2 regions of the Clostridium sp. LIBA-8553 genome follow, and region 2 is predicted to be linked to the other one. Evidence: predicted binding sites of a transcription regulator. Region 2 holds the regulator's gene; the other holds the start of a gene.

Region 1 (12,516 bases), 290 kb from region 2:
AACTCCTGGATTTGGTGGAACTCAAAGATTACCAAGAATAGTTGGAATGGGTAAAGCTAAAGAGCTTATTTACACAGGCGATATGATAAAAGCTGATGAAGCTTTAAGAATTGGTTTAGTAAACAAAGTTGTTGAACCAGAAACTTTAATGGAAGAAGCAATTACTATGGCTAAAAAAATAGCTGCCAATGCACCAATAGCTGTTAAGTTATGTAAAGATGCAATTGATAGAGGAATGCAAGTTGATATAGATTCAGCAATAACTATTGAAGCTGAAGATTTTGGAAAATGTTTTGCTACAGAAGATCAAACTGAAGGTATGAGTGCTTTTGTAGAAAGAAGAGAAAAGAATTTTAAAAATAAGTAATTTTTTAAATAAAAATGGTTGTGTGGATTTAAGGAGGGTAATTAAAATGAACTTTCAATTAACAAGAGAACAAGAATTAGTTAAGCAAATGGTTAGAGAGTTTGCTCAAAACGAAGTTAAACCAATAGCTGCAGAAATTGATGAAACAGAAAGATTCCCTATGGAGAATGTTAAGAAAATGGCTAAATTAGGAATGATGGGAATTCCTTTTAGTAAAGAATATGGTGGAGCTGGTGGAGATACTTTATCTTATATCTTAACTGTTGAAGAATTATCAAAAGTTTGTGGTACTACAGGAGTTATAGTTTCAGCTCATACTTCATTATGTGCTTCATTAATAGATCAATTTGGTACTCCAGCTCAAAAAGAAAAATATTTAACTCCACTTGCAAAAGGTGAAAAGTTAGGTGCTTTCGGATTAACTGAGCCAGGAGCAGGTACAGATGCTGCAGGACAACAAACTACAGCTGTATTAGAAGGTGATAATTACATCTTAAACGGAAGTAAAATATTCATAACAAACGGTGGAGTTGCTGATACTTTCATAATCTTTGCTATGACTGATAAGAGCCAAGGAACAAGAGGAATTTCAGCATTCATAGTTGAAAAAGGATTTGAAGGATTCTCAATTGGTAAATTAGAAGACAAAATGGGTATAAGAGCTTCTTCTACAACTGAGTTAATAATGGAAAACTGTGTTGTTCCAAAAGAAAACTTAATCGGAAGAGAAGGTAAAGGATTTGGAATAGCAATGAAAACTCTAGACGGTGGTAGAATAGGTATCGCTGCTCAAGCATTAGGTATAGCAGAAGGAGCTTTAGAAGAAGCTGTTGCTTATATGAAAGAAAGAAAACAATTTGGTAGATCATTATCTGCATTCCAAGGATTACAATGGATGGTAGCAGAAATGGATACTAAAATTGAAGCTGCAAGATTTTTAGTATATAAAGCGGCTTGTTTAAAAGAAGAGGGTAAACCATATTCAGTAGATGCTGCAAGAGCTAAGTTATTTGCTGCAGATGTAGCTATGGAAGTTACAACTAAGGCTGTTCAATTATTCGGTGGATACGGATATACTAAGGAATACCCAGTAGAAAGAATGATGAGAGATGCTAAGATAACTGAAATCTATGAAGGAACTTCAGAGGTTCAAAAAATGGTTATCGCAGGAAGCATATTAAGATAATTTTAGGAGGGCTTTGAGATGAAAATAGTAGTTTGCTTAAAACAAGTGCCAGATACAACAGCTGTTAAAATAGATCCAAAAACAGGAACTCTTATAAGAGATGGAGTTCCATCAATAATAAACCCAGAGGATAAGCATGCTTTAGAGGCTGCATTACAATTAAAAGATAATAATGGAGCAGAAGTAACTGTACTAAGCATGGGACCACCTCAAGCTAAATTAGCTTTAAGAGAAGCTTTATGTATGGGAGCTGACAAAGCAATTCTTATAACTGATAGAGCATTTGCCGGAGCTGATACTTTAGCTACTTCAAAAGCTTTAGCAGGAGCATTAAAGAAATTAGAATATGACATAATATTTGCGGGAAGACAAGCTATCGATGGAGATACTGCACAGGTTGGACCAGAAATAGCTGAGCATTTAAATATTCCTCAAGTAACTTATGTTCAAGGCGTTAAAGTTGAAGAAGATGGATTATTAGTAAATAGAGCTTTAGAAGATGGATATGAATTAATAAAAGTTGAAGCTCCAGTGCTTTTAACTGCTATAAAAGAGTTAAATGAGCCAAGATATATGAATGTTAAAAATATATTTGAAACATCTGATGATGAAATCTTAGTATGGTCAGCTGATGACATAGATGTAGATAAAGCTGAATTAGGATTAAAAGGATCTCCAACAAAAGTTAAGAGATCAATGACTAAAGAAGCTAAAGGTGCAGGAGAAATAGTTAAAGAATCACCTAAAGATTCAGTTACTTATGTACTAGGCAAATTAAAAGAAAAACACTACATCTAAGGATTATGGGAGGTATTTAAGATGAATAAAGCAGATTTCAATGGCGTTTGGGTTTTTGCAGAGCAAAGAGAAGGTCAATTACAAAAAGTTTCATTAGAATTATTAGGTGAAGGTAGAAAAATCGCTGATAAATTAGGTTCTAAATTAACAGCGTTATTAATAGGAAATAAAGTAGAAAACTTAGTTGAAGATTTATCAAGACATGGTGCTGATGAAGTATTAGTTGTTGATTCTCCAGAATTAGAGCATTATACAACTGATGGTTACACTAAAGCTATATGTGAATTAGCTAATTCTAAAAAACCAAATATAATCTTCATAGGAGCAACATTTATAGGAAGAGATTTAGGTCCAAGAGTTGCTGCTAGATTATCAACAGGTTTAACTGCTGACTGTACATCATTAGATGTTGATGTTGAAAGTGGAGATTTATTAGCAACAAGACCAGCATTTGGTGGTAACTTAATGGCTACAATCGTATGTCCAGATCACAGACCACAAATGGCTACAGTAAGACCAGGAGTTTTCGAAAAACTTCCACTAGGAGAAAATGATGCAACTGTAGAAAATGTTGAAATAGAATTTAAAGCTAATGATATAAGAACTAAAATAGTTGAAATAGTTAAAGAACACAAAGATATCGTTGATATCTCAGAAGCTAACATATTAGTTGCTGGTGGTAGAGGTGTTGGTTCAGAGGAAAACTTCACTATGCTTAAAGAATTAGCTGAAGTTTTAGGTGGATCAATAGCAGCTTCAAGAGCAGCAGTAGAAAAAGGATGGGTAGATAAGGATTATCAAGTTGGACAAACAGGAAAAACTGTTAGACCAAATATCTATGTAGCTTGTGGTATTTCAGGAGCTATTCAACATGCTGCTGGTATGCAAGAATCAGACATGATAATAGCTATCAACAAAGATGCTAACGCTCCAATAATGAAAATTGCTGACTATGCAATAGTTGGAGATGTAAACAAAGTTATTCCAGAATTCATAGCTCAATTAAAAGCTATGAAGGAAGAAGCTTAATTAATAGATAATATAACAAGGGTAAACTTATAAAATTTTTCAATTAATGGTGTAGGGCTTTTCTGATGGGTCAGAAAAGTCCAATTAGAGAGAGTATTTAGGAGGAACTTAATATGGAAAAGATTTTTGTAATTGGTGCAGGTACAATGGGTGCTGGAATAGTTCAAGCATTTGCACAAAAAGGATATGAAGTTATAGTTAGAGATATAAAAGACGAATTTGTTGATAGAGGAATAGCTGGAATCAACAAAGGTCTTACTAAATTAGTTTCTAAAGGAAAAATAACTGAAGAAGATAAAGAAGCAGTATTATCAAAAATCACTGGAACTACTGATTTAGGATTAGCTGCGGACTGTGATTTAGTTATAGAAGCTGCAGTTGAAAATATGGAAATCAAAAAACAAATTTTCGCTGAGTTAGATGAAATCTGTAAAGAAGAAACTATATTAGCTTCAAACACATCTTCATTATCAATAACAGAGGTAGCTTCAGCCACAAATAGACCTGATAGAGTTATAGGAATGCATTTCTTTAACCCTGCAACAATAATGAAACTTGTTGAAGTAATAAGAGGTATGGCTACTTCACAAGAAACTTTTGACAAAGTAAAAGCTATGTCAGAAGCTATAGGAAAGACTCCAGTAGAAGTTGCTGAAGCACCAGGATTTGTAGTTAATAGAATACTTATCCCTATGATAAATGAAGCTGTTGGAATATATGCAGAAGGAATAGCTTCAGTTGAAGACATAGATACTTCAATGAAATTAGGAGCTAACCATCCAATGGGACCTTTAGCTTTAGGAGATTTAATAGGATTAGACGTTTGCTTAGCTATCATGGACGTATTATTTAAAGAAACTGGAGACAGTAAATACAGAGCTCACAGTCTTTTAAGAAAATATGTTAGAGCAGGATGGTTAGGTAGAAAATCAGGTAGAGGATTCTACAACTACAATGCATAAAATTGAAGTTTTAAAAAAGTTTATAAAAATTAAATAGTTTATAATATAAATATTTATTATAATATTTGTATAAGTAGGTTATGGTACTATTTATATGATTAAAATTTAGTTGAGTTATGTAAAGAGAGGTTGATATTTTATCAGCCTCTTTTTATTATTTAGGTTTTTTATTTAGTTGATTTAATTTTAAAAGTTAATTATAATTAAGAAATGAAAACAAATATTAATTAATAATTTTTATCATTAAAAGGGGGAAATATGTTTAAAAATTTTATACGATATTATAAACCATATAAAAAATTATTTATTTTAGACTTATTAGCTGCATTTTTAGTTGCTGCTTGTGATTTATTTTATCCTATGATCACAAGAAATATAATTAATGATGTTATTCCAAATAGACAAATAAGATTATTGTTTATTTTTGCTATAGTACTTACTTTAATATTCTTAATTAAAGCAGGATTAAACTACTTTATGCAATATTGGGGACATGTAGTTGGAGTTAGAATGCAAGCCGATATGAGAAGAGACTTGTTTGAAAAATTACAGGATATGCCTAATAAATATTTTGATAATAATAAAACTGGAGTTATTATGTCTAGAATAGTAAATGATCTTTTAGACATATCAGAATTAGCTCATCATGGTCCAGAGGATTTATTTATATCAATAGTTATGTTACTTGGATCATTTATAATTTTATGTACAATAAATATACCTCTAACTATTATTACTTTTGCTATTTTACCATTTTTACTTTTTTATACTATTAATAAAAGAAATAAAATGAAAAAAGCATTTAAGGAGACAAGAGTTAAAACTGGTGAGGTAAACGCTACTATAGAAAATAGTATTTCAGGTGTTAGAGTAACAAAATCTTTTGGTAATAAGATTTATGAAATGAAAAAATTCGATAAGAGTAATAACATATTTAAAAAGGCTAGAGAACATGCATATAAGGCTATGGCTGAATATTTTTCAGGTATGTTTTTCCTTGTAGATATGCTTGAACTTATTGTTTTAATAGCAGCAGGATATTTTACTTATTTAGGGAAAATAAATATTGGTGATTTTGCAGCTTATTTATTATATATAAAAATGTTCTTACAACCTATTAGAAAGCTTATAAACTTTAATGAAATGTTCCAAAATGGAATGTCTGGGTTTGAGAGATTTGAAGAGATAATGAATGAAGAAAATGAAAAAGAAATTCCTAATGCAAAGGAACTTAAAGATGTAAAAGGTAAGATTTCAATAAAAGATGTTACTTTTAGATATGATAATAAGGAAAGCATATTAGAAAACTTTAATCTAGATATTAAAGCTGGTAAAATGGTTGCTTTAGTTGGACCTTCAGGTGGAGGAAAAACAACAGTATGTAATCTTATTCCTAGATTCTATGACTATGAAAGTGGAAAGATATTTATAGATGGTGTAGATATAAGTACTGTAACTTTAAAATCTTTAAGAGAAAACATAGGAATAGTTCAACAAGATGTATTCTTATTTACAGGAACTATAAGAGAAAATATAATGTATGGAAATCCTAATGCTACTGAGGAGGAAGTTATAGAAGCAGCTAAAAGTGCTTGTCTGCATGACTTCATAATGGGATTAGAAGATGGATATGATACATTTATAGGAGAAAGAGGGGTTAAGCTTTCCGGTGGTCAAAAACAAAGAATAGCAATAGCTAGAGTATTTTTAAAGAATCCTGCAATACTAATATTAGATGAAGCTACTTCAGCTTTAGATAATGTCACTGAATATGAAATACAAAAAGCCTTAGAAGAATTAAGTAAGGATAGAACAACTCTTGTAGTTGCACATAGACTTTCAACTGTTAAAAATTCTGATGAAATAATTGTATTAACAGATAAGGGAATAGAAGAGAGAGGAACTCATGAAGAGCTTATAAAGCTTGGAGGAGTTTATAGTCATCTTCATAATCTATAGAATATTTTAGGTCAAAAGAGGTTGTATTAAAAGCAAGTTAAAATAAAACTTATAAATATATTTAGAAAATTACTAGATTTCACTAAGAATTTGTAGTTATTACTCCGAAAAATTCGTCTAGATATTTTCTCTATATTATTTGTAAGTTTTATTATTTAAAGTTTTGATATAACAATTTTTTATTTTAAGAACTTTCAAAAATGAAATTAAAATAATGTATTTAAAAAGTGAAATATTTATAAATAGTCATACTTTACATAATATTTGAATATAAATATAATAGGGCAATTGCATTTATATTCAAGATTTAGTAAGGGTGAGTTTATGAGTAATAAAAAGATAGGTAATACAATATATTATATAGTTGTAGGTATGTTAGTTCTTATATTAATAAACAACTTTATGAGCAAGTCAGATGCAATATTTAAGGCTGTTGGTTTTAGAACATATTCTATATTAAGTGGAAGTATGGAACCGGAGATTAGGACAGGAGATTTAGCTATTGTTAAGAGTGCTAAAATGAATCAGGTTGAACCTGGAGACATAATAACTTTTAAATATGAAGGAAATACTGTTACTCATAGAATTATAGAAAAAAATGAAGAAGGATTCATAACAAAAGGTGATAATAACAACGCAGAGGATACTGAAATAGTTAAAGAGGAAGATCTAATAGGAAAAGTTTTATTTCACATACCGTTTCTAGGATATGTCACAGTATTTTTATCAAAGCCTATAGTTATATCTGGACTTATGGTATTAATTGCAATAAGTATTCTTTGGGATACTTTTAAAGGGGATAAGAAAAAAGTATTGAAGGCTTAGTTTATAACATGGAGGGTGATTCGATAGAACACCTATCCATGTTTTTATTTTGATTTGTATAAAAAGACTATTTATTAATAATTTTTATTAGTATAATATTATTGACATAAGGTTTTATAAATAATGTTTTTAAATATGAATTTTAGCTAGTTTATCTTATGGGTGTATAATTTTGAAACAGAAATTTTTTCATTTATAATAACTATAAGATAAATGTTGATATAATTAATAAAACTTTATTTTGGAGGGATAATATGTTAGTTGAAAAAGCAAGAGAAAAGTGGGATAAAAAACACGATTTAAATTGCGCAGAATGCATAATGTATGCTGCAAATGAAGAATATAATTTAAATTTATCAAAAGAAACTTTAAAGGTTATGTCTTCTTTTGGCGGAGGATTAGCTATAGGTCATGTATGTGGAGCAGCCACAGGAGCAGCAGGAATACTTGGAGTTATGTTTACTGAGGATAGAGGGCATCAGAGTCCACAGATAAGAGCTTTAACAAAGGAATTTATGGAAAAGTTTTATGATAAATTAGGAGATTATAATTGTACTGAGTTAAAGGCTAAGTATAAAAAAGACGATGATAGAAGATGTATAGTTATGATAGAAACAGCAGCAGAAGCTTTAGATGAAATCGTAAGAAGAGAAAGATAGGTGAAACAAATGGACTTTAAAAGTGTAGAATACGGAGAGGAAAAAGTAATATTAAAAGATGTAAAAAATTTTAATATAAAACAAACTTTTGAGTGTGGACAGTGTTTTAGATGGGAAAGAACAGAGAGTGGTTCATACATCGGTGTTGCCTTTGGAAAAGTAATAGAAGTTGCTCAAGAGGGTGATGATGTAATAATATACAATACTAATAAAGATGATTTTGAAAATATTTGGGTAGATTATTTTGATTTAGAAAGAGATTATTCAAAGGTTAAGGAAGCTTTATCTTGGGATGATACATTAAAAAGTGCTGTAGAGTTTGGGTATGGAATAAGAATATTAAATCAAGAACCTTTTGAATTAGTTATTTCATTTATAATATCAGCAAGAAATAGCATACCTGTAATATCAAAAACTATAAAAAAAATTAGTGAAAAATGGGGAAGTGCTATAGAATATAAAGGAAATACTTATTATGCTTTCCCGACACCGGAGAGCTTAGCTAAGGCTTCAATAGATGAGATAAGAGAAACAGGTGCATCATTTAGAAGCAAATACATATATGATACAACTCAAAAGATATATAATTGTGAATTGGCTAAAAAAGGAATGCTTGAAGCTCCAGAAGAGGATATAGTTGAAATATTAGAAAAATATGATTTAGAAAAGATAATAAATATGGATGCTGATGAATGCCATAAAGGACTTCAAGAGTTTATGGGAGTAGGAGCAAAAGTAGCAGATTGCATAATGCTATTCTCTATGAAAAAAAGTTCAGCTTTCCCAGTTGATGTTTGGGTTAAAAGAGCTATGATGCATTTTTATGGTGCAGATGATGCTTCATTAAATAAGATAAGAATTTTTGCAAGAGAAAGATTTGGAGAGTATTCAGGATTCGCTCAACAATATTTATTCTATTATGCAAGAGAAAATGGAATAAAAATATAGTTTAGATTAATGAGAAAAAGAGTAGACTAAGAGCTTTATAAACTTTGAGTTTGAGAAGCTAATAATCTACTCTTTTATTAATAACGACCTTTTTTACGAATGGCTTTTGATTGTTTTATAGTAAAATTAGCATCTCCAGGATGTTTTTTGATAAATTTTAAGTAACGTTTTATCTTCTCGTCATCTTTGAGCTTTTGTATAGAGTTAAGTCTAACAGCTAATTCATAATTACTATATAAAGCATGTACTTGTTTGTGACAAGGTACACAAAGCCACGCTGTTTCTTCAAATCTTCCTCCTTTTTCACGAGGAATTAGATGATGTTCTGTGATTGTAGGAACTTTCCTTTCACAAAGATCACATATATGAGTTTCTTTATTCATATTCATCACACCTTAAATAATAGAATACTTATAAATATTATAATATATGTATTTAAAATTTAAAAAGTCGTTACTTTAATAGTTTGAAAATTTAAGAAGAATTATTCTATAATTTAAGGAAAAAAGATTAAAGACTTTTTTTAAAAGAATAAAATACTTTAGAAATTATTGAAAATAATAGTACTAAAAGTATTACTACTGTTGCTAAGAATAAAAAATATGATTCTGGTAAAACATTTATTATTGGATCTTTTTTAGGGTCAAATATCCAATAGTCATTATTAAAGAAAACTTTATGAAATAAAGTAAATACTTTTGAAAAATTAAAATAAAATCCTAAAAGTATAAGAGAACAAATAATCAAAACTTCATAAAAAAATAAATTAAATGCATTTAAATAGATTTTAAACTTTAATTTTTTTAATAATATAAATAATATTATTCCTATTATTAAACAAGCTAATGCAGCTAAATAGACAGAAGTGAAAATATTTTTTACTTCTAAAAAATGATATTCTCCAGTAGGACTCATTTTAAAATTTTCAAACTTAAGAGTAGTTTCATATGGAGAGTTTAGGTAGTGAATTATATTATTATAATCATTCATAATTTGATTTTTACTAAGGTTGTTTACTGATGATAGACCTTTAAAATTTAAAAAGAATGAATATAGTAATGGAGAAATATTAAGTGTTATTAGAACAGAAAATATTATTGAACTAATTAATAAATATAAAGAAAATAGGATATCTTTTAAGATTCTAATCATTATTTACTCCTTAAAATAACTGTTTTTAGTAATTCTAGACTTTTTTATAAAATATTAATCAAAGAAGACATATTTCAAGAATAAACTTAGTATTAATCTATAGTGTGTGATGTATTAATAAAGATGAAATTGTCTAGAATTAATAAATAAAAGCTATAATTAAGCTAAAAAAGATATTAAAAGAAAACTAGAGGATATTACAGAAAACTAAAGATAATTTAAAGCAAAAGTAAGAAATAATAATAACATATTGTAAATTAACAAATTTAGTTATTGAATTTACAACTGGTAAATTATATTATATTAATAAGAATTAGCACTCTGTAATTAAGAGTGCTAAAAATTGAATGATTAAATAGCATTTTTAAGGAGGGTTTTTTGAATGAATATTAAACCACTTGGAGACAGAGTTGTCATTAAAAGATTAGAGGCAGAAGAAACTACTAAAAGCGGTATAATAGTTACTGGAACTGCGAAGGAAAGACCACAGGAAGCAGAAGTTGTAGCAGTAGGGCCAGGAGCAATAGTAGATGGAAAAAGAACAGAGATGGAAGTTAAGGTTGGAGATAAGGTTTTATGCGCTAAGTATGCAGGAACGGAAGTTAAGTTCGAAGGTGAAGAATACACTATATTAAGACAAGATGATATACTTGCAATAGTTCAATAATTTGAACATATAGATGATTTAGATATTTATAATAAATTTGGGAGGTAGATTAATATGGCTAAAACATTATTATTTGGTGAAGAAGCAAGAAAATCTATGCAGGCAGGTGTAGATAAACTAGCTAACACTGTTAAAGTTACATTAGGACCAAAAGGAAGAAATGTTATTTTAGATAAAAAATTTGGATCACCACTTATAACAAATGATGGAGTTACAATAGCAAGAGAAATTGAGCTTGAGGATGCTTATGAAAATATGGGAGCTCAACTTGTTAAAGAGGTGGCTACTAAGACTAATGATGTGGCGGGAGACGGAACAACTACAGCTACACTTTTAGCTCAAGCTATCATAAGAGAAGGATTAAAAAATGTAACAGCAGGAGCAAATCCTATATTAATAAGAAATGGAATTAGACTTGCTGTTGAAACTGCTGTTGAAGAAATAAAGAAAATTTCTAAACCTGTTAATGGAAAAGAAGATATTGCTAGGGTTGCTGCTATCTCAGCTGCTGATGAAAAAGTTGGTGAATTAATAGCAGCTGCTATGGAGAAGGTTGGTAACGAAGGAGTTATCACTGTAGAAGAATCTAAATCAATGGGAACTGAGTTAGATGTGGTTGAAGGTATGCAATTTGATAGAGGATATGTATCAGCCTACATGGTAACAGATACAGAAAAAATGGAAGCTACTTTAGATAATCCATTAGTATTAATAACTGATAAGAAAGTAAGTAATATTCAAGATTTATTACCAATACTTGAGCAAATAGTTCAAGCAGGTAGAAAGCTTTTAATAGTAGCTGATGATATAGAAGGCGAAGCTATGACAACATTAGTTGTTAATAAATTAAGAGGAACATTCACTTGCGTCGCTGTTAAAGCACCAGGATTTGGTGATAGAAGAAAAGAGATGTTACAAGATATAGCTATCTTAACAGGCGGAGTTGTTGTATCTGATGAATTAGGAAGAGATTTAAAAGAAGTTACATTAGATATGCTTGGAGAAGCTGAAAGTGTTAAGGTAACTAAAGATAATACAACAATAGTTAATGGAAGAGGAAATTCAGAAGAAATTAAAAATAGAATTAGTCAAATAAAAATTCAATTAGAAGATACTACTTCTGAATTTGACAGAGAAAAATTACAAGAAAGATTAGCTAAACTAGCTGGTGGAGTTGCAGTGGTTAAAGTTGGTGCCGCTACAGAAACTGAGCTTAAGGAAAGTAAGTTAAGAATAGAAGATGCTTTAGCAGCTACAAAGGCAGCTGTTGAAGAGGGAATCGTTCCAGGTGGTGGAACTGCTTATGTAAATGTAATAAATGAAGTTGCTAAGTTAACTTCAGATGTTCAAGATGAACAAGTTGGTATAAATATAATCGTAAGAGCCTTAGAAGAACCAATGAGACAAATAGCTCATAATGCAGGTTTAGAAGGCTCAGTTATAATAGAAAATGTTAAGAATAGTGAAGCAGGTATAGGATTTGATGCTTTAAGAGGAGAATATAAAAACATGCTTAAAGCAGGTATTGTTGACCCAACTAAGGTTACAAGATCAGCTCTTCAAAACGCATCATCAATAGCATCAACATTCTTAACAACAGAGGCTGCTGTAGCAGATATTCCAGAAAAAGAAATGCCTCAAGGTGCAGGTATGGGAATGGACGGAATGTATTAATAAAGAGGGATGGCAATTAAATGCCATCCTTTTTTTATGAAATTAATTATTTTGAATATAATTACACAATATCCTTTAAAAGGATTAAATGTCGAAAAATCAACTGAAAATGGTATGTAAATAGTGAATTCATTAAGTAATTGTTATTAAAAGTATTAATTTTAAAATTTTAATTGGTGAAAAAAATTTATATTAAAAAAATAAAAAAATATTGTATTATTTTGTAGACAACTGGAAAAATATGTGTTATTATAAGTTCATAAGTTACAAATGATTTTGAGAAACAAAAG
Region 2 (12,516 bases):
CATTTCTAGTAACACCAATAATAGTATTAGTTTTACAAGTATTATTGTTTTCTATTTTAGTAGGAGAAAATTTTATTGGTATTATAGTATTTTTACTAAATATAATCTTTATGATTTTTAGAGGGATTTTGGTCTTTTTAGATAAGGTAATATGGGTTACTCCATATCTATCACCAGTTTTTGCAGTAGCATATATGATTATGTTTTTATCAATTTATATGAGTATTAAAGGATTCAAGAAATTTAGAATAGGAGTTTATTTGGTTATACCAATTCTTATTTTAGATATGCATGTATTAGGGACTAAGGTAAGAGTAGTTGAAGATAAATGGAATAAGGCTGTAGTTATAGAATCTGGATTTAGTAAAATTGCTTTAGTAAATAATGATAGTGATTATTTTAAAAAGTCAATCATGAAAAAAGAATATGTAAATGAGGTTATTCACTTAAAGGATGAGATCCATTTTGAGATTTCAAAAAAGTATTTTATTTCAATAGAAGATAATTTTAATAGTATAACTTTAATGCCAGAGAAAAGTGATTATGATATAATTGATTTGATTCAAAAGAAAAGTGCGTATATACTTTAACTTATGTAAATAAGTAGCTGGGATTTGAAAGGTTGATATTTTAATGATAGATTTAGACGGTTTATATGAAAATTTGAAAAAAGGAAAGATAGAAAAAAGTTATATATTAGTTGGATTAGATGAACTTTTAATCAAAGAAGGTATAGAAAATATCATTGATAATGTGTTAGATGAAGGATTTAAGGATTTAAACTTAATTAGATTGGATGGTAATAACCTTAATTTTGATGACTTCATGAATGCTTGTGAAACATTGCCTTTTATGAGTGATAGAAAAGTGGTAGTTTTAAATAGAACTAATATATTTAGGGATAAACAAGATAAAGAAACTGAAAAATTATATAAGCAATGTGTAGAATATTTTCAAAATACACCAGAACATTGTGTTTTAATAGCATATACAACTTTGAAAGATAAAAGGGATAGAGTTAATAGATTAAGCAAACTAAAAAAACTTGAGAAGAGTAGTTGTATAGTTTCTGTTGAAAAATTAAAAGGAGCAAAGCTACAACAAAAAGTAGGGAAAATTTTTCAAAGATATAATAAAAATATAGGTAAAATAGAATTAAAATATTTTTGTGATTCAGTAGAAAATAACTTTGATGTTATAGAAAGAGAAGTTGATAAAATAGTAAACTATGTAGGTAACAGAGAAATAACTAGAAAAGACATAGAGTTATTACTACCTCCTAGATATGAAGATGATATATTTGATTTAGTTGAGCTTATTTCAATTAAAAGGGCAAAGCAAGCTATAGATTTAATGGATGAATTAATAGGTAGAGGACAAGATCCTATATTTATATTAAGCCAGATTAGAGAGCAATTTCAAAAGTTACACAGAGTAAAAATAAGACTTTCTGAAAAGTATAGAATTGACGAGATAAAAAAAGATTTTTTAGAAGCTAGTAGAGTAAACTTACCTGACTTTGTAATAGAAAAATTTATTAATCAAAGCAAAAAGTTTTCAAATAAACAGCTTAATAAATGTATTAATTTATGTTTATATACAGAAAAGAAACTTAAGAGTAATTCTAATTTAAATAAAAAAACAGAACTAGAACTTATGATAGTAAGCACTGTAATATAAAAAATCCAGATTAGATAATTCTAATCTGGATTTTTTACTTAAAGAAATACTTCTAATAAAAGAAAATGGTGTTAGAAATTCTAACACCCATATAATTAAGCCATAGCGTTTAACTTAGCAGCTAATCTTGATTTCTTTCTAGCAGCCATGTTCTTATGAACTACTCCTTTAGAAGCAGACATATCTAAAGCTCTAGCAGCCTCAACGTATAAAGTTGCAGCTTCTGCTTTGTTGTTAGCTTCAACAGCTACTTCAAACTTCTTTATAGCAGTTTTAAGAGCTGACTTAATCATCTTATTTCTTAAAGTTTTCTTTTCAGTAACTTTTATTCTTTTCTTTGCTGATTTAATATTTGCCATTCTAGTTCACCCCCTTCAACTTTTATAGCGTATCTGCAGTTTTGGGGAATCTGCGTACGAGTTCGTTATTTAACAAAGGTAATTATAACATCATAAATATATAAGTTCAAGTCTTTTTTCGTGTTTATCGACATAATTATCATTTTTAAGGAAATTATATATAATATATCAATTTAAATTAAAAAGAGGTGGAAAAATGTATGATGTAAGAACCGATTTAGCTGTTGAAAGTCGCGAAATTTATAAGCATAGGTACAATAGAGAAATTGATGGAGTTATTTTTGAAGAGAAAACTGTAGATGATGATATTAAGGTTACAAATGTTGACATAATAAATAAGGAAGGTGCTGAGGCTATGGGAAAACCTATTGGAAGATATGTTACCATAGATATCCCTGAATATACTCATTATGATGGAGGAATAATGGATGAGGTATCTCATGTAGTGGCAAGTTCATTAGAAGAGTTGATTAATCTACCTGAGGATAGAACAGCACTAGTTGTTGGTCTTGGAAACTGGAATGTTACACCAGACGCAATAGGACCTAAGGTTGTAGGGAAACTTATGGTTACAAGACATTTAAAAAAGGTAATGCCAGAGGTTATAGATGATTCAGTAAGACCTGTATGTGCCATTGCTCCAGGAGTTTTGGGGATAACAGGTATTGAAACAGGAGAAATCATTAAATCATTAGTTGATAAAATAAAGCCAGATTTAGTAGTGTGTATTGATGCCTTAGCTTCAAGAAAACTTGAAAGAGTTGCAAGAACCATACAAATAAGCAATACTGGAATATCACCAGGAGCAGGAGTTGGAAATCATAGAATGCAAATTAACGAGGAAAGTTTAGGAGTTCCAGTTATTGCATTAGGGGTTCCAACAGTTGTAGATGCGGCGACCATTGCTAATGATGCTATGGATTTAGTTTTAGATGAAATGATAAAGCAGTCAGAGGAGGGAAAAGAATTTTATAATATATTAAATAATATAGATAAAAATGAAAAGGGTATTATGATAAAAAGTCTTTTAAATCCTTATGTTGGTGACTTAATGGTTACTCCGAAGGAGATAGATGATGTAATAGAATCAGTTTCAAAAATAATATCTAATGGAATAAATATAGCACTTCAACCCAATATGGTTTTAGAGGATATAAATAAATTTCTTAATTAAAAGAAATTAGGAGATTTTTGTTAGAAATTATGGATGATTTTGAAGAATAATAAATTAAATATTTACTGTTATAGAGTAACATAATATTTACCCTAATCTCATATAAATGAAAATATGAGGGAGGGGATAATGTGAGAGGTATTAATAAAAGAGAAATACCCATAGGAATGCTTGTTCTTTTGATCTTACTAATAATGTTTATGTTTAGATTTATGAAGATTGCAGCAAGTAAAGATATGAGAGAAAACTTGTCATATATACAGCTTTTGAATGCGGGTATGCCTATTGCCAAAGGAACATATTATGATGAGGATGCTTACTTAGAAAGTAATATTACGTTAAAAAGTTTAGCTCTTGAAACTTTGAATATAAAGCCTTTAGATCCTATTGAGTTAGTGATGAATGAAATACCTTACTTTGGAGTTGTAAATAAAATAGCTTCAATTGATAAAGTAGGGTATGCTTCGGCAGAGGACGTATCTTCCTTCGATTTAAATACTGAAAGCATAGATGAAGTATCGGAGGAAGAGGCAAAGAGTGGAGAAGAATTAGTAGCTAATAAAAATAGTGAAGTTTATGATGAAAGTTTAAAGAAGGAGCTTGATCAATCTAAGCCAGAGGTGCTTATTTATCATACACATAACTCAGAGGGATACAATGAAGAGAGAACTTCAAATAATGAAGCATACAACGTTGTTGGTGTAGGATCTTTAGTAGCAAAAGAGCTTGAAGAAAATTATGGAATATCAGTTATACATGATAAAACTAATCACTCAGCAGCTTATGAGCAATCTTATAATAAATCTGGAGAGACAGTAAAAAAATATGTAGATCAATATGATGAATTTAAAATGATAATAGATATACACAGAGATTCTGTAGGAGAACAAAATAAAAAGAATTTAACTGCTAATATAAATGGAGAAAGCGTGGCTAAAGTCATGTTTGTTACAACTAAGAATAGTAAATATTACAATGATGCAGAAAATCTAGCAAATAGATTTATAACTAGAGCTAATGAGCTTTTCCCAGATATTTTGAGAAGACAGGAAACCTATAAGTATAATAGGGGAAAAAATGCTTTTAACCAACAATATAATAAAAATTCAATGTTAATAGAGGTTGGAGCAGAAGTTAATACTGCGGAAGAGGCACAAGGCACAGCTAAATATATAGCTAGATTAATAGCAGAAGAATTAAACGGAAAAGATGAATAAAAATAAAGCTTTTTGAACATCCTTATAGATAGTAATCTGTGGGGGTGTTTTATTTTGAAAAGATTTATAACAATGGGAACACTTAGTATAATATTTTTTTCTATAATCTGTTGGGGAGTTATTGGTGTTAACATAGAAAATACAGAAGCTTTTAATAATCAAAATTATGAATTGAATGAACAGGTTGATTATGAAAGAATAAAGGAAGAAACAGGAATGGACTTAACTGTATTTAGTGAGGATAATAGTCCAATAAAAATATACGAAAATAAAGATGAATTTTATTTAGTTTTTAAAGAACACACTTTAAACTTAAATAAAGGGTTTGTAGGCAATATATTAATTGGAACTTTTAACTTAATTAATAATTTAATAAATAATATTAATCAATTTATAGAAAACAATATAATAATGTAAATCAAGTATATTGACAGTTTAATGGCACGTTGTGATATAATGTAACTTGACTTATTCTACAATGTGGGGGTGAAAACTGTTCAAGAGCTTTAAATAGTTTGGAGAGCAGGTTTAGATATGGATAAAAAGAAGTATATAAGAAACTTTTCAATCGTAGCGCATATAGATCATGGTAAATCAACATTAGCAGATAGACTTTTAGAGAAAACTGGTACATTAACTCAAAGAGAGATGGAACAGCAAGTACTAGATACTATGGAGCTAGAAAAAGAAAGAGGAATTACAATAAAGTCTCAGGCAGCAAGACTTATCTATAAGAGAGATAACGGAGAAGAATATATATTAAATCTTATAGATACTCCAGGTCACGTAGACTTTACATATGAGGTTTCAAGAAGTTTAGCAGCTTGTGAAGGTGCAATACTTGTTGTAGACGCAACTCAAGGAATACAAGCTCAAACTTTAGCAAACTGTTATTTAGCATTAGATAATGACTTAGAAATAGTTCCTGTTATAAATAAGGTTGACTTAGCTAGTGCTAGACCAGATGAAATAAAGCAAGAAATAGAAGATGTTATTGGAATAGAAGCAGAGGATGCACCACTTGTATCAGCTAAAACAGGATTAAATATAGAAGATGTTTTAGAAGAGATAGTAGAGAAGATTCCAGCACCAGAAGGTGATGAAAATGCGCCTCTTAAAGCTTTAATATTTGACTCATATTATGATAGTTACAAAGGTGTTGTATGCCATATAAGAGTTAAAGATGGTAAAGTTAAACCTGGAACAAAAATTAAATTAATGTCTACAGGTAAGGTGTATGAAGTAGTTGAGACTGGAGTATTTACACCGGCCTTAATGCCTTTAAAAGAAGGATTAAGTGCAGGTGAAGTTGGATATATAACAGCTTCAATCAAGAATGTTAGAGACGCCAGAGTAGGTGATACTGTAACTGAGGCAGCTAGACCAACAGAAGAGGCATTACCAGGATATAAGCCAGCTATACCAATGGTTTATTCAGGTATATATCCAGTTGATGGAGCTAAATACGAAGAGTTAAAAGAAGCTTTAGAAAAACTTCAAATAAATGATGCTGCATTATCATTTGAGCCAGAAACTTCAGTAGCTTTAGGTTTTGGTTTTAGATGTGGATTCTTAGGATTATTACATATGGAAATAATTCAAGAAAGAGTTGAAAGAGAATTTAACTTAGATATAATTACAACTGCACCATCAGTTATATACAAAGTAACTAAAACAAATGGAGAGTCATTTGATTTAACAAACCCAACAAATCTTCCTCCAATGACAGAGATAGCATATATGGAAGAACCTGTTGTTAAGGCTTCAATTATTACTCCAACTGATTACACAGGAGCTGTAATGGAATTATGCCAAGACAGAAGAGGTAAATTCATAGATATGCAATACTTAGAAGAAACAAGAGTTGTTATTCATTATGAAATACCACTAAATGAAATAGTATATGATTTCTTCGATACTCTTAAATCAAAAACAAGAGGATATGCTTCATTAGATTATGAATTAAAAGGATATGAGCAATCAAAACTTGTTAAGTTAGATATATTATTAAATGGAGATAACGTAGATGCTTTATCTATGATAGTTCCAGAGGTTAAGGCTTACCAAAGAGGTAGAGCTATAGCTGAAAAACTTAAGGAAATTATCCCAAGACACATGTTTGAAGTTCCAATTCAAGCAGCTGTAGGTTCAAAAATCATAGCTAGAGAAACAGTTAAAGCTATGAGAAAAGACGTATTAGCTAAGTGTTATGGTGGAGATATTTCAAGAAAGAAAAAACTTCTTGAAAAGCAAAAAGAAGGTAAGAAGAGAATGAGACAATTAGGAACAGTTGAAGTTCCACAAGAAGCGTTTATGTCAGTTTTAAAAGTTGACTAATTAGCTTTTAAATATTATCAAAAAGGTAGTGTTTGATACTATTAAGTATCTACATTACCTTTTTATGTTTAGAGAGAGATTCTTATTATATATATAATTTTAAGAAATTAGTATAAGTAACATTAATTTTATGATGTGTTTTAGTAAGAAATTCGTAAAATAAATATTTTTTTATTTAGTCATTAAAGAGAAATCCCTTCAATATATTTATAGTAAATTAATAAAACTTATGTAGAGAAGGGGAGTTGTTCTTATGTTACAAGCAAATAAGAGAGATGTTAGAGTTAAGTGTAGAAAATTTAGAAATGCTGGAAAAGCAACTGGTGTTATAAATAGAAAAAATGGAGAAAATATTTCAATAAGCCTTAAGATTTCTGATTTAGATAAGTTTTTAGCTAAATATGGAGACCATAGTAATATTGATATAAATTTAGAAGGTGAAACAATAAAAACTTCTATTATAGAAGTTCAAAGAGATTTATTAATTCATAATGCTATAAACATAAATTTAAGAGAAATATAAAAATAAGTTTAAATATATTTTAAGTATTGGACTTATTTATATAAATATTGGTTTTCAGCTTAAAATGTAGTTTAAATTAAAAATTAAATTGAGTTTATTTCGATGTTTTAAGAAGCTTATGAACAAAATTTAAAATAAGTAATTTTGTATTATGAACGTATCATATAAAAGTCATGGGTTTATTCACTCGTGACTTTTTTTGTTGTAATATGAAAGTAGACTAGAGAACTTATATATTAATTAAATTGAAAACAAAATAATAATAGAGACTTTAACTTAAGTTTCTTTATTATTTTAAGATGGAGGTAATTAACCATGGATAAAGTTTCTTTATATATACACATTCCTTTTTGTGCACAAAAATGTCTTTATTGTGATTTTCCTTCTTTTGCAAGAAAAGATCACTTAAGAAGAGAGTATATAGATGAATTAAACAAGGAAATAATAAATTTTAGAGAAGAACACAATAATTTAGAGATAAGTACTATATTTATTGGGGGAGGAACACCAAGTGTTCTTGAAGCAAATGAGTTACAAACTTTATTAAGTGAAATAGCAAAACTTAATTTATCAAATAATGTTGAATTTTCTATGGAATGTAATCCTGGTAATTTAACAGAAGAAAAGCTAAAGGTCATGAAAAAATATGGAGTTAATAGAATTAGTATGGGACTTCAAGCAAAGCAAGATAATCTTTTAAAAGGATTAGGAAGGATACATAACTATGAAACTTTTAAAGAAAATTTTCTTTTAGCTAAAAAAGTAGGATTTGACAACATAAATGTTGATTTAATGTTTGGCTTACCAAATCAAAAAGTAAATGAATGGGAAGATACTTTAAGAGAAATAATATCTTTAGAACCAGCACACATATCAGCGTATAGTTTAATTATAGAAGAAGGAACTGCTTTTTATAATCTTTATGAAAATGATAAGTTAAAGCTTCCAAGTGAAGAAGAGGAGAGAAAAATGTATCATTTAGCAAAAACTATTTTAGAGGAAAACGGATTTAAACAATATGAAATTTCCAATTATGCTAAAAAGGGAATGGAGTGTAGACATAACTTAGCTTATTGGAATATGGATAATTGGATTGGTTTAGGGTCAGCAGCAGCTTCTTATGTTAATGGCAAGAGAATTAAAAATCTAAGTAGTGTGGAAGAATATATAAAAGCAATGAATGAAGAGGGAGAGGCTATAGAAGAAGCAATAATTAATTCTAAAAATGATGATATGGAAGAATTTATGTTTATGGGTCTTAGAAAGATTAATGGAATAAAGGAAAACGAATTTGAAAAGAGATTTAATATGAATATAAATGATGTTTATGGAGAAATAATAAGTAAGTATGAGGAGGAAAAGCTCTTAATAAGAGATTCAGGAATGATTTATCTTAGTGAAAAGGGGGTAGAACTTTCCAATATAATAATGGCTGATTTCTTACTTTAATAATTTTGAAGTTTATAGAGTGAATAAAAGAAAATGAAAGAAAACTAAAGATAATAAAGGATAATTATTATTAAATCAATAATTTTGATGTGAAATGATAAAAAATGGAATTGACAAAAAACTTGGTAGGTAATATATTAATAGTGTACTAGTTAGCACTCGATAAGAGTGAGTGCTAATAAAGAGGTGAGATTAGTGATAGATGATAGAAAGCTTCAAATATTAAGGGCTATAATTCAAGACTATATATCTACTGGAGAGCCTGTTGGTTCAAGAACTATCGCTAAAAAATATAATCTTGGAGTAAGTTCAGCTACTATAAGAAATGAGATGGCTGACTTAGAGGAAATGGGATTTTTAGAACAGCCTCATACTTCGGCAGGAAGAATTCCATCAAGCAGAGGATATAGATTATATGTTGATAGAATGGTTGAATTCGAAAGATTATCTTCTGAAGAGGAATTGCTTATTAGAAATTCAATAATAGATGGTACCTTGTACGAAGTTGATAAGATAATCAAACAAACTAGTGCTCTTCTATCGGAACTTACTAAAATGACTTGTATAGTTAAGGCACCATCAGTACATAAGAGCTTTGTAAAATCAATTCAACTTTTAAAGGTTGATGATTTAAGTATATTATGTGTTTTAGTAACTGATAATGGTGTCATAAGAAATACAGTTATAAAAGTAAAAAATGTTCCTTTATCTGAAGAACTTATTAAAATTAGTAAGATAATAACTGAAAGGCTTAAAAACCTTACTATTGAGCAAATAAACCTAGAGGTTATAAGCAATCTCAATAAAGCTTTAGAAGGATATGAAGATATAGTCAATGCAGTTTTACCAGCTCTTTATGAGAGCTTGAAAGACGATGGATCATCTGAGGTATTCTTAGAGGGAACAATCAATATATTCAATTATCCTGAATATAATAATATTCACAAAGCAAAAGAGATTTTAGAGCTTTTACATGATAAAAAATGTGTTTCAGAACTTATAAGTGATAGTGATGATATGACTATAAAAATAGGGGATGAAATATTTGTACCAGAAGCAAAAGAATGTTCTATAATATCAGCTGGATATCATGTAGGAGATAAGTCCTTAGGTACTATAGCTTTAATAGGTCCTAGAAGAATAAATTATTCTAAAGTATTATCAATCATGACTGAGGTTATGAAAGAATTAAATGAAACTTTAAGGAACAAGTAAAGAAAAAAAGAGAAGAGGTGTAGCTACTTTATGGAGGATAATAAGGAATTTGACGAAAAGTTAAAAGAAGATATCCAAAAAGAATTTGATAATGAAACTAAAGATGAAAATCCTAGTATAGATGAAGAAGTAGAAGAAGTTTCAGAAGATGTTAAGGCTGACGAAAAAGTTATTGAGTTTGAAGAATTAAAGGCTTTAAAGGAAGAAAATAATATGTTTAAGAATAAAACTAAAAAGTTAGAAAATGAATTAGAGGCCTTAAAAGATAGATTATTAAGAATTTCTGCAGAATATGAAAACTACAGAAAAAGAACAGATAAAGAAAAAGAAAGAATATATACTGATGCTTGTGAAGATGTTTTAATAAAAATGCTTCCAGTATTAGATAATTTAGAAAGAGCATTAGCTGTAGATGGCTCAGTTGAAGATCTTAAAAAGGGTGTTGAAATGACAGTAAGACAATTTGAAGATGCATTAGATAAACTTCAAGTTGAAGAAATATCTACAGAAAATGGTTTTGATCCAGAATTACATCAAGCAATGATGGTTGTGGAGCAAGAAGGTTCAGAGCCAAATCAAGTAGCTCAAGTATTCCAAAAAGGATACAAGAGAGGGGATAAGGTTATCAGACATTCAATGGTAACTGTAACTAAATAATTTAATTTGCATTTAACAGATTTAAATATAGATATTGTTAGAGGAGGAATTAACAATGAGTAAAATAATCGGTATAGATTTAGGAACAACAAATTCATGCGTAGCTGTTATGGAAGGTGGAGAACCAGTAGTTATCACTAACTCAGAAGGTGCTAGAACAACTCCATCAGTAGTTTCATTCCAAGCAAATGGAGAAAGATTAGTAGGTCAAGTTGCTAAAAGACAAGCAATAACAAATCCTGATAAAACAATAATGTCAATAAAAAGACATATGGGAACTGACTACAAAGTTAACATAGATGGAAAAGATTATACACCACAAGAAATATCAGCAATGATACTTCAAAAATTAAAAGCAGATGCAGAAGCTTACTTAGGAGAAAAAGTAACAGAAGCTGTTATAACAGTTCCAGCTTACTTTAACGATGCTGAAAGACAAGCAACTAAAGATGCTGGTAGAATAGCTGGTTTAGACGTTAAGAGAATAATCAACGAGCCAACAGCTGCATCATTAGCTTATGGATTAGATAAAATGGATAGTGCTCACAAAATATTAGTATATGACCTAGGTGGTGGTACTTTCGACGTATCTATCTTAGACTTAGGAGATGGAGTATTTGAAGTTGTATCAACAAACGGAGATGCTAGATTAGGTGGAGATGATTTCGACCAAAGAATTATAGATTATATCGCTGAAGACTTTAAAGCTCAAAATGGAATTGATTTAAGACAAGATAAAATGGCTCTTCAAAGATTAAAAGAAGCAGCTGAAAAAGCTAAAATTGAGTTATCATCATCAACTCAAACATTAATCAACTTACCATTCATCACTGCTGATGCAACTGGTCCAAAACATATAGATATGACATTAACTAGAGCTAAATTCAATGAATTAACTCATGACTTAGTTGAAAGAACAATAAATATAATGAAAGAAGCTTTAAAATCAGGTAATGTCTCATTAAATGATATAGATAAAGTAATCTTAGTTGGTGGATCAACAAGAATACCAGCAGTTCAAGAGGCTGTTAAAAACTTCACTGGAAAAGAACCTTCAAAAGGAGTTAACCCAGATGAGTGTGTAGCAATGGGTGCTGCTATCCAAGCTGGTGTATTAACTGGTGATGTTAAAGATGTATTATTACTAGATGTTACTCCATTAACATTAGGAATCGAAACTTTAGGAGGAGTTGCAACTCCATTAATCGAAAGAAATACAACTATCCCTGCAAGAAAGAGTCAAATATTCTCAACTGCAGCAGATAACCAAACTTCAGTTGAAATTCACGTAGTACAAGGTGAAAGACAAATGGCAGCTGATAACAAAACTTTAGGTAGATTTACTCTATCAGGAATTGCTCCAGCTCCAAGAGGAATCCCTCAAATAGAAGTTGCTTTCGATATAGATGCTAACGGTATAGTTAAAGTTTCAGCAACTGATAAAGCTACTGGAAAAGAAGCTAATATTACAATCACAGCTTCAACTAACTTAAGCGATGCTGAAATAGATAAGGCTGTAAAAGAAGCTGAACAATTCGCTGAAGAAGATAAAAAGAGAAAAGAAGCTATAGAAGTTAAAAACACTGCTGAGCAAACTGTTTACCAAACAGAAAAAACTTTAAATGAACTTGGGGATAAAGTTTCAGCTGAAGAAAAATCAGAAATAGAAGCTAAAATCGAAGAAGTTAAAAAAGTTAAAGATGGTGACGATATAGAAGCTATCAAAAAAGCTATGGAAGATTTAACTCAAGCATTCTACAAAGTATCAGAAAAATTATACCAACAAAATGGTGGAGCACAAGGTCAAGGATTTGATCCAAACAACATGGGTGGAGCTAATGCTGGAGCAGGTGCTACAAACAACGATGACAATGTTGTAGATGCTGACTTCGAAGTTCAAGATGA

The links. Region 2 encodes HrcA, which represses chaperone genes, less so after heat shock. Its sites were predicted from a motif close to TGTTAGCACTCNNNNNNNNNGAGTGCTAACA; they were not measured.
Region 1: the regulator HrcA is predicted to act here: its motif matches at 10,197-10,227, upstream of groES (co-chaperone GroES).

The regions. Positions count from the first base shown of each region.
Region 1 is NZ_CM173489.1:3,080,053-3,092,568, reverse strand. It holds gene AC2JAQ_RS13955 (short-chain-enoyl-CoA hydratase) at 1-367, shown strand, start outside; gene AC2JAQ_RS13950 (acyl-CoA dehydrogenase) at 414-1,553, shown strand; gene AC2JAQ_RS13945 (electron transfer flavoprotein subunit beta/FixA family protein) at 1,572-2,351, shown strand; gene AC2JAQ_RS13940 (electron transfer flavoprotein subunit alpha/FixB family protein) at 2,373-3,380, shown strand; gene AC2JAQ_RS13935 (3-hydroxybutyryl-CoA dehydrogenase) at 3,494-4,342, shown strand; gene AC2JAQ_RS13930 (ABC transporter ATP-binding protein) at 4,601-6,301, shown strand; gene AC2JAQ_RS13925 (signal peptidase I) at 6,626-7,126, shown strand; gene AC2JAQ_RS13920 (C-GCAxxG-C-C family protein) at 7,381-7,785, shown strand; gene AC2JAQ_RS13915 (DNA-3-methyladenine glycosylase family protein) at 7,795-8,733, shown strand; gene AC2JAQ_RS13910 (HNH endonuclease) at 8,811-9,116, opposite strand; gene AC2JAQ_RS13905 (TIGR01906 family membrane protein) at 9,244-9,885, opposite strand; gene groES (co-chaperone GroES) at 10,268-10,552, shown strand; gene groL (chaperonin GroEL) at 10,607-12,226, shown strand.
Region 2 is NZ_CM173489.1:2,789,037-2,801,552, reverse strand. It holds gene AC2JAQ_RS12540 (ComEC/Rec2 family competence protein) at 1-590, shown strand, start outside; gene holA (DNA polymerase III subunit delta) at 634-1,680, shown strand; gene rpsT (30S ribosomal protein S20) at 1,776-2,039, opposite strand; gene gpr (GPR endopeptidase) at 2,236-3,213, shown strand; gene AC2JAQ_RS12520 (stage II sporulation protein P) at 3,345-4,430, shown strand; gene AC2JAQ_RS12515 (hypothetical protein) at 4,485-4,847, shown strand; gene lepA (translation elongation factor 4) at 4,965-6,767, shown strand; gene AC2JAQ_RS12505 (hypothetical protein) at 7,021-7,290, shown strand; gene hemW (radical SAM family heme chaperone HemW) at 7,606-8,739, shown strand; gene hrcA (heat-inducible transcriptional repressor HrcA) at 8,935-9,954, shown strand; gene grpE (nucleotide exchange factor GrpE) at 9,985-10,611, shown strand; gene dnaK (molecular chaperone DnaK) at 10,667-12,516, shown strand, end outside.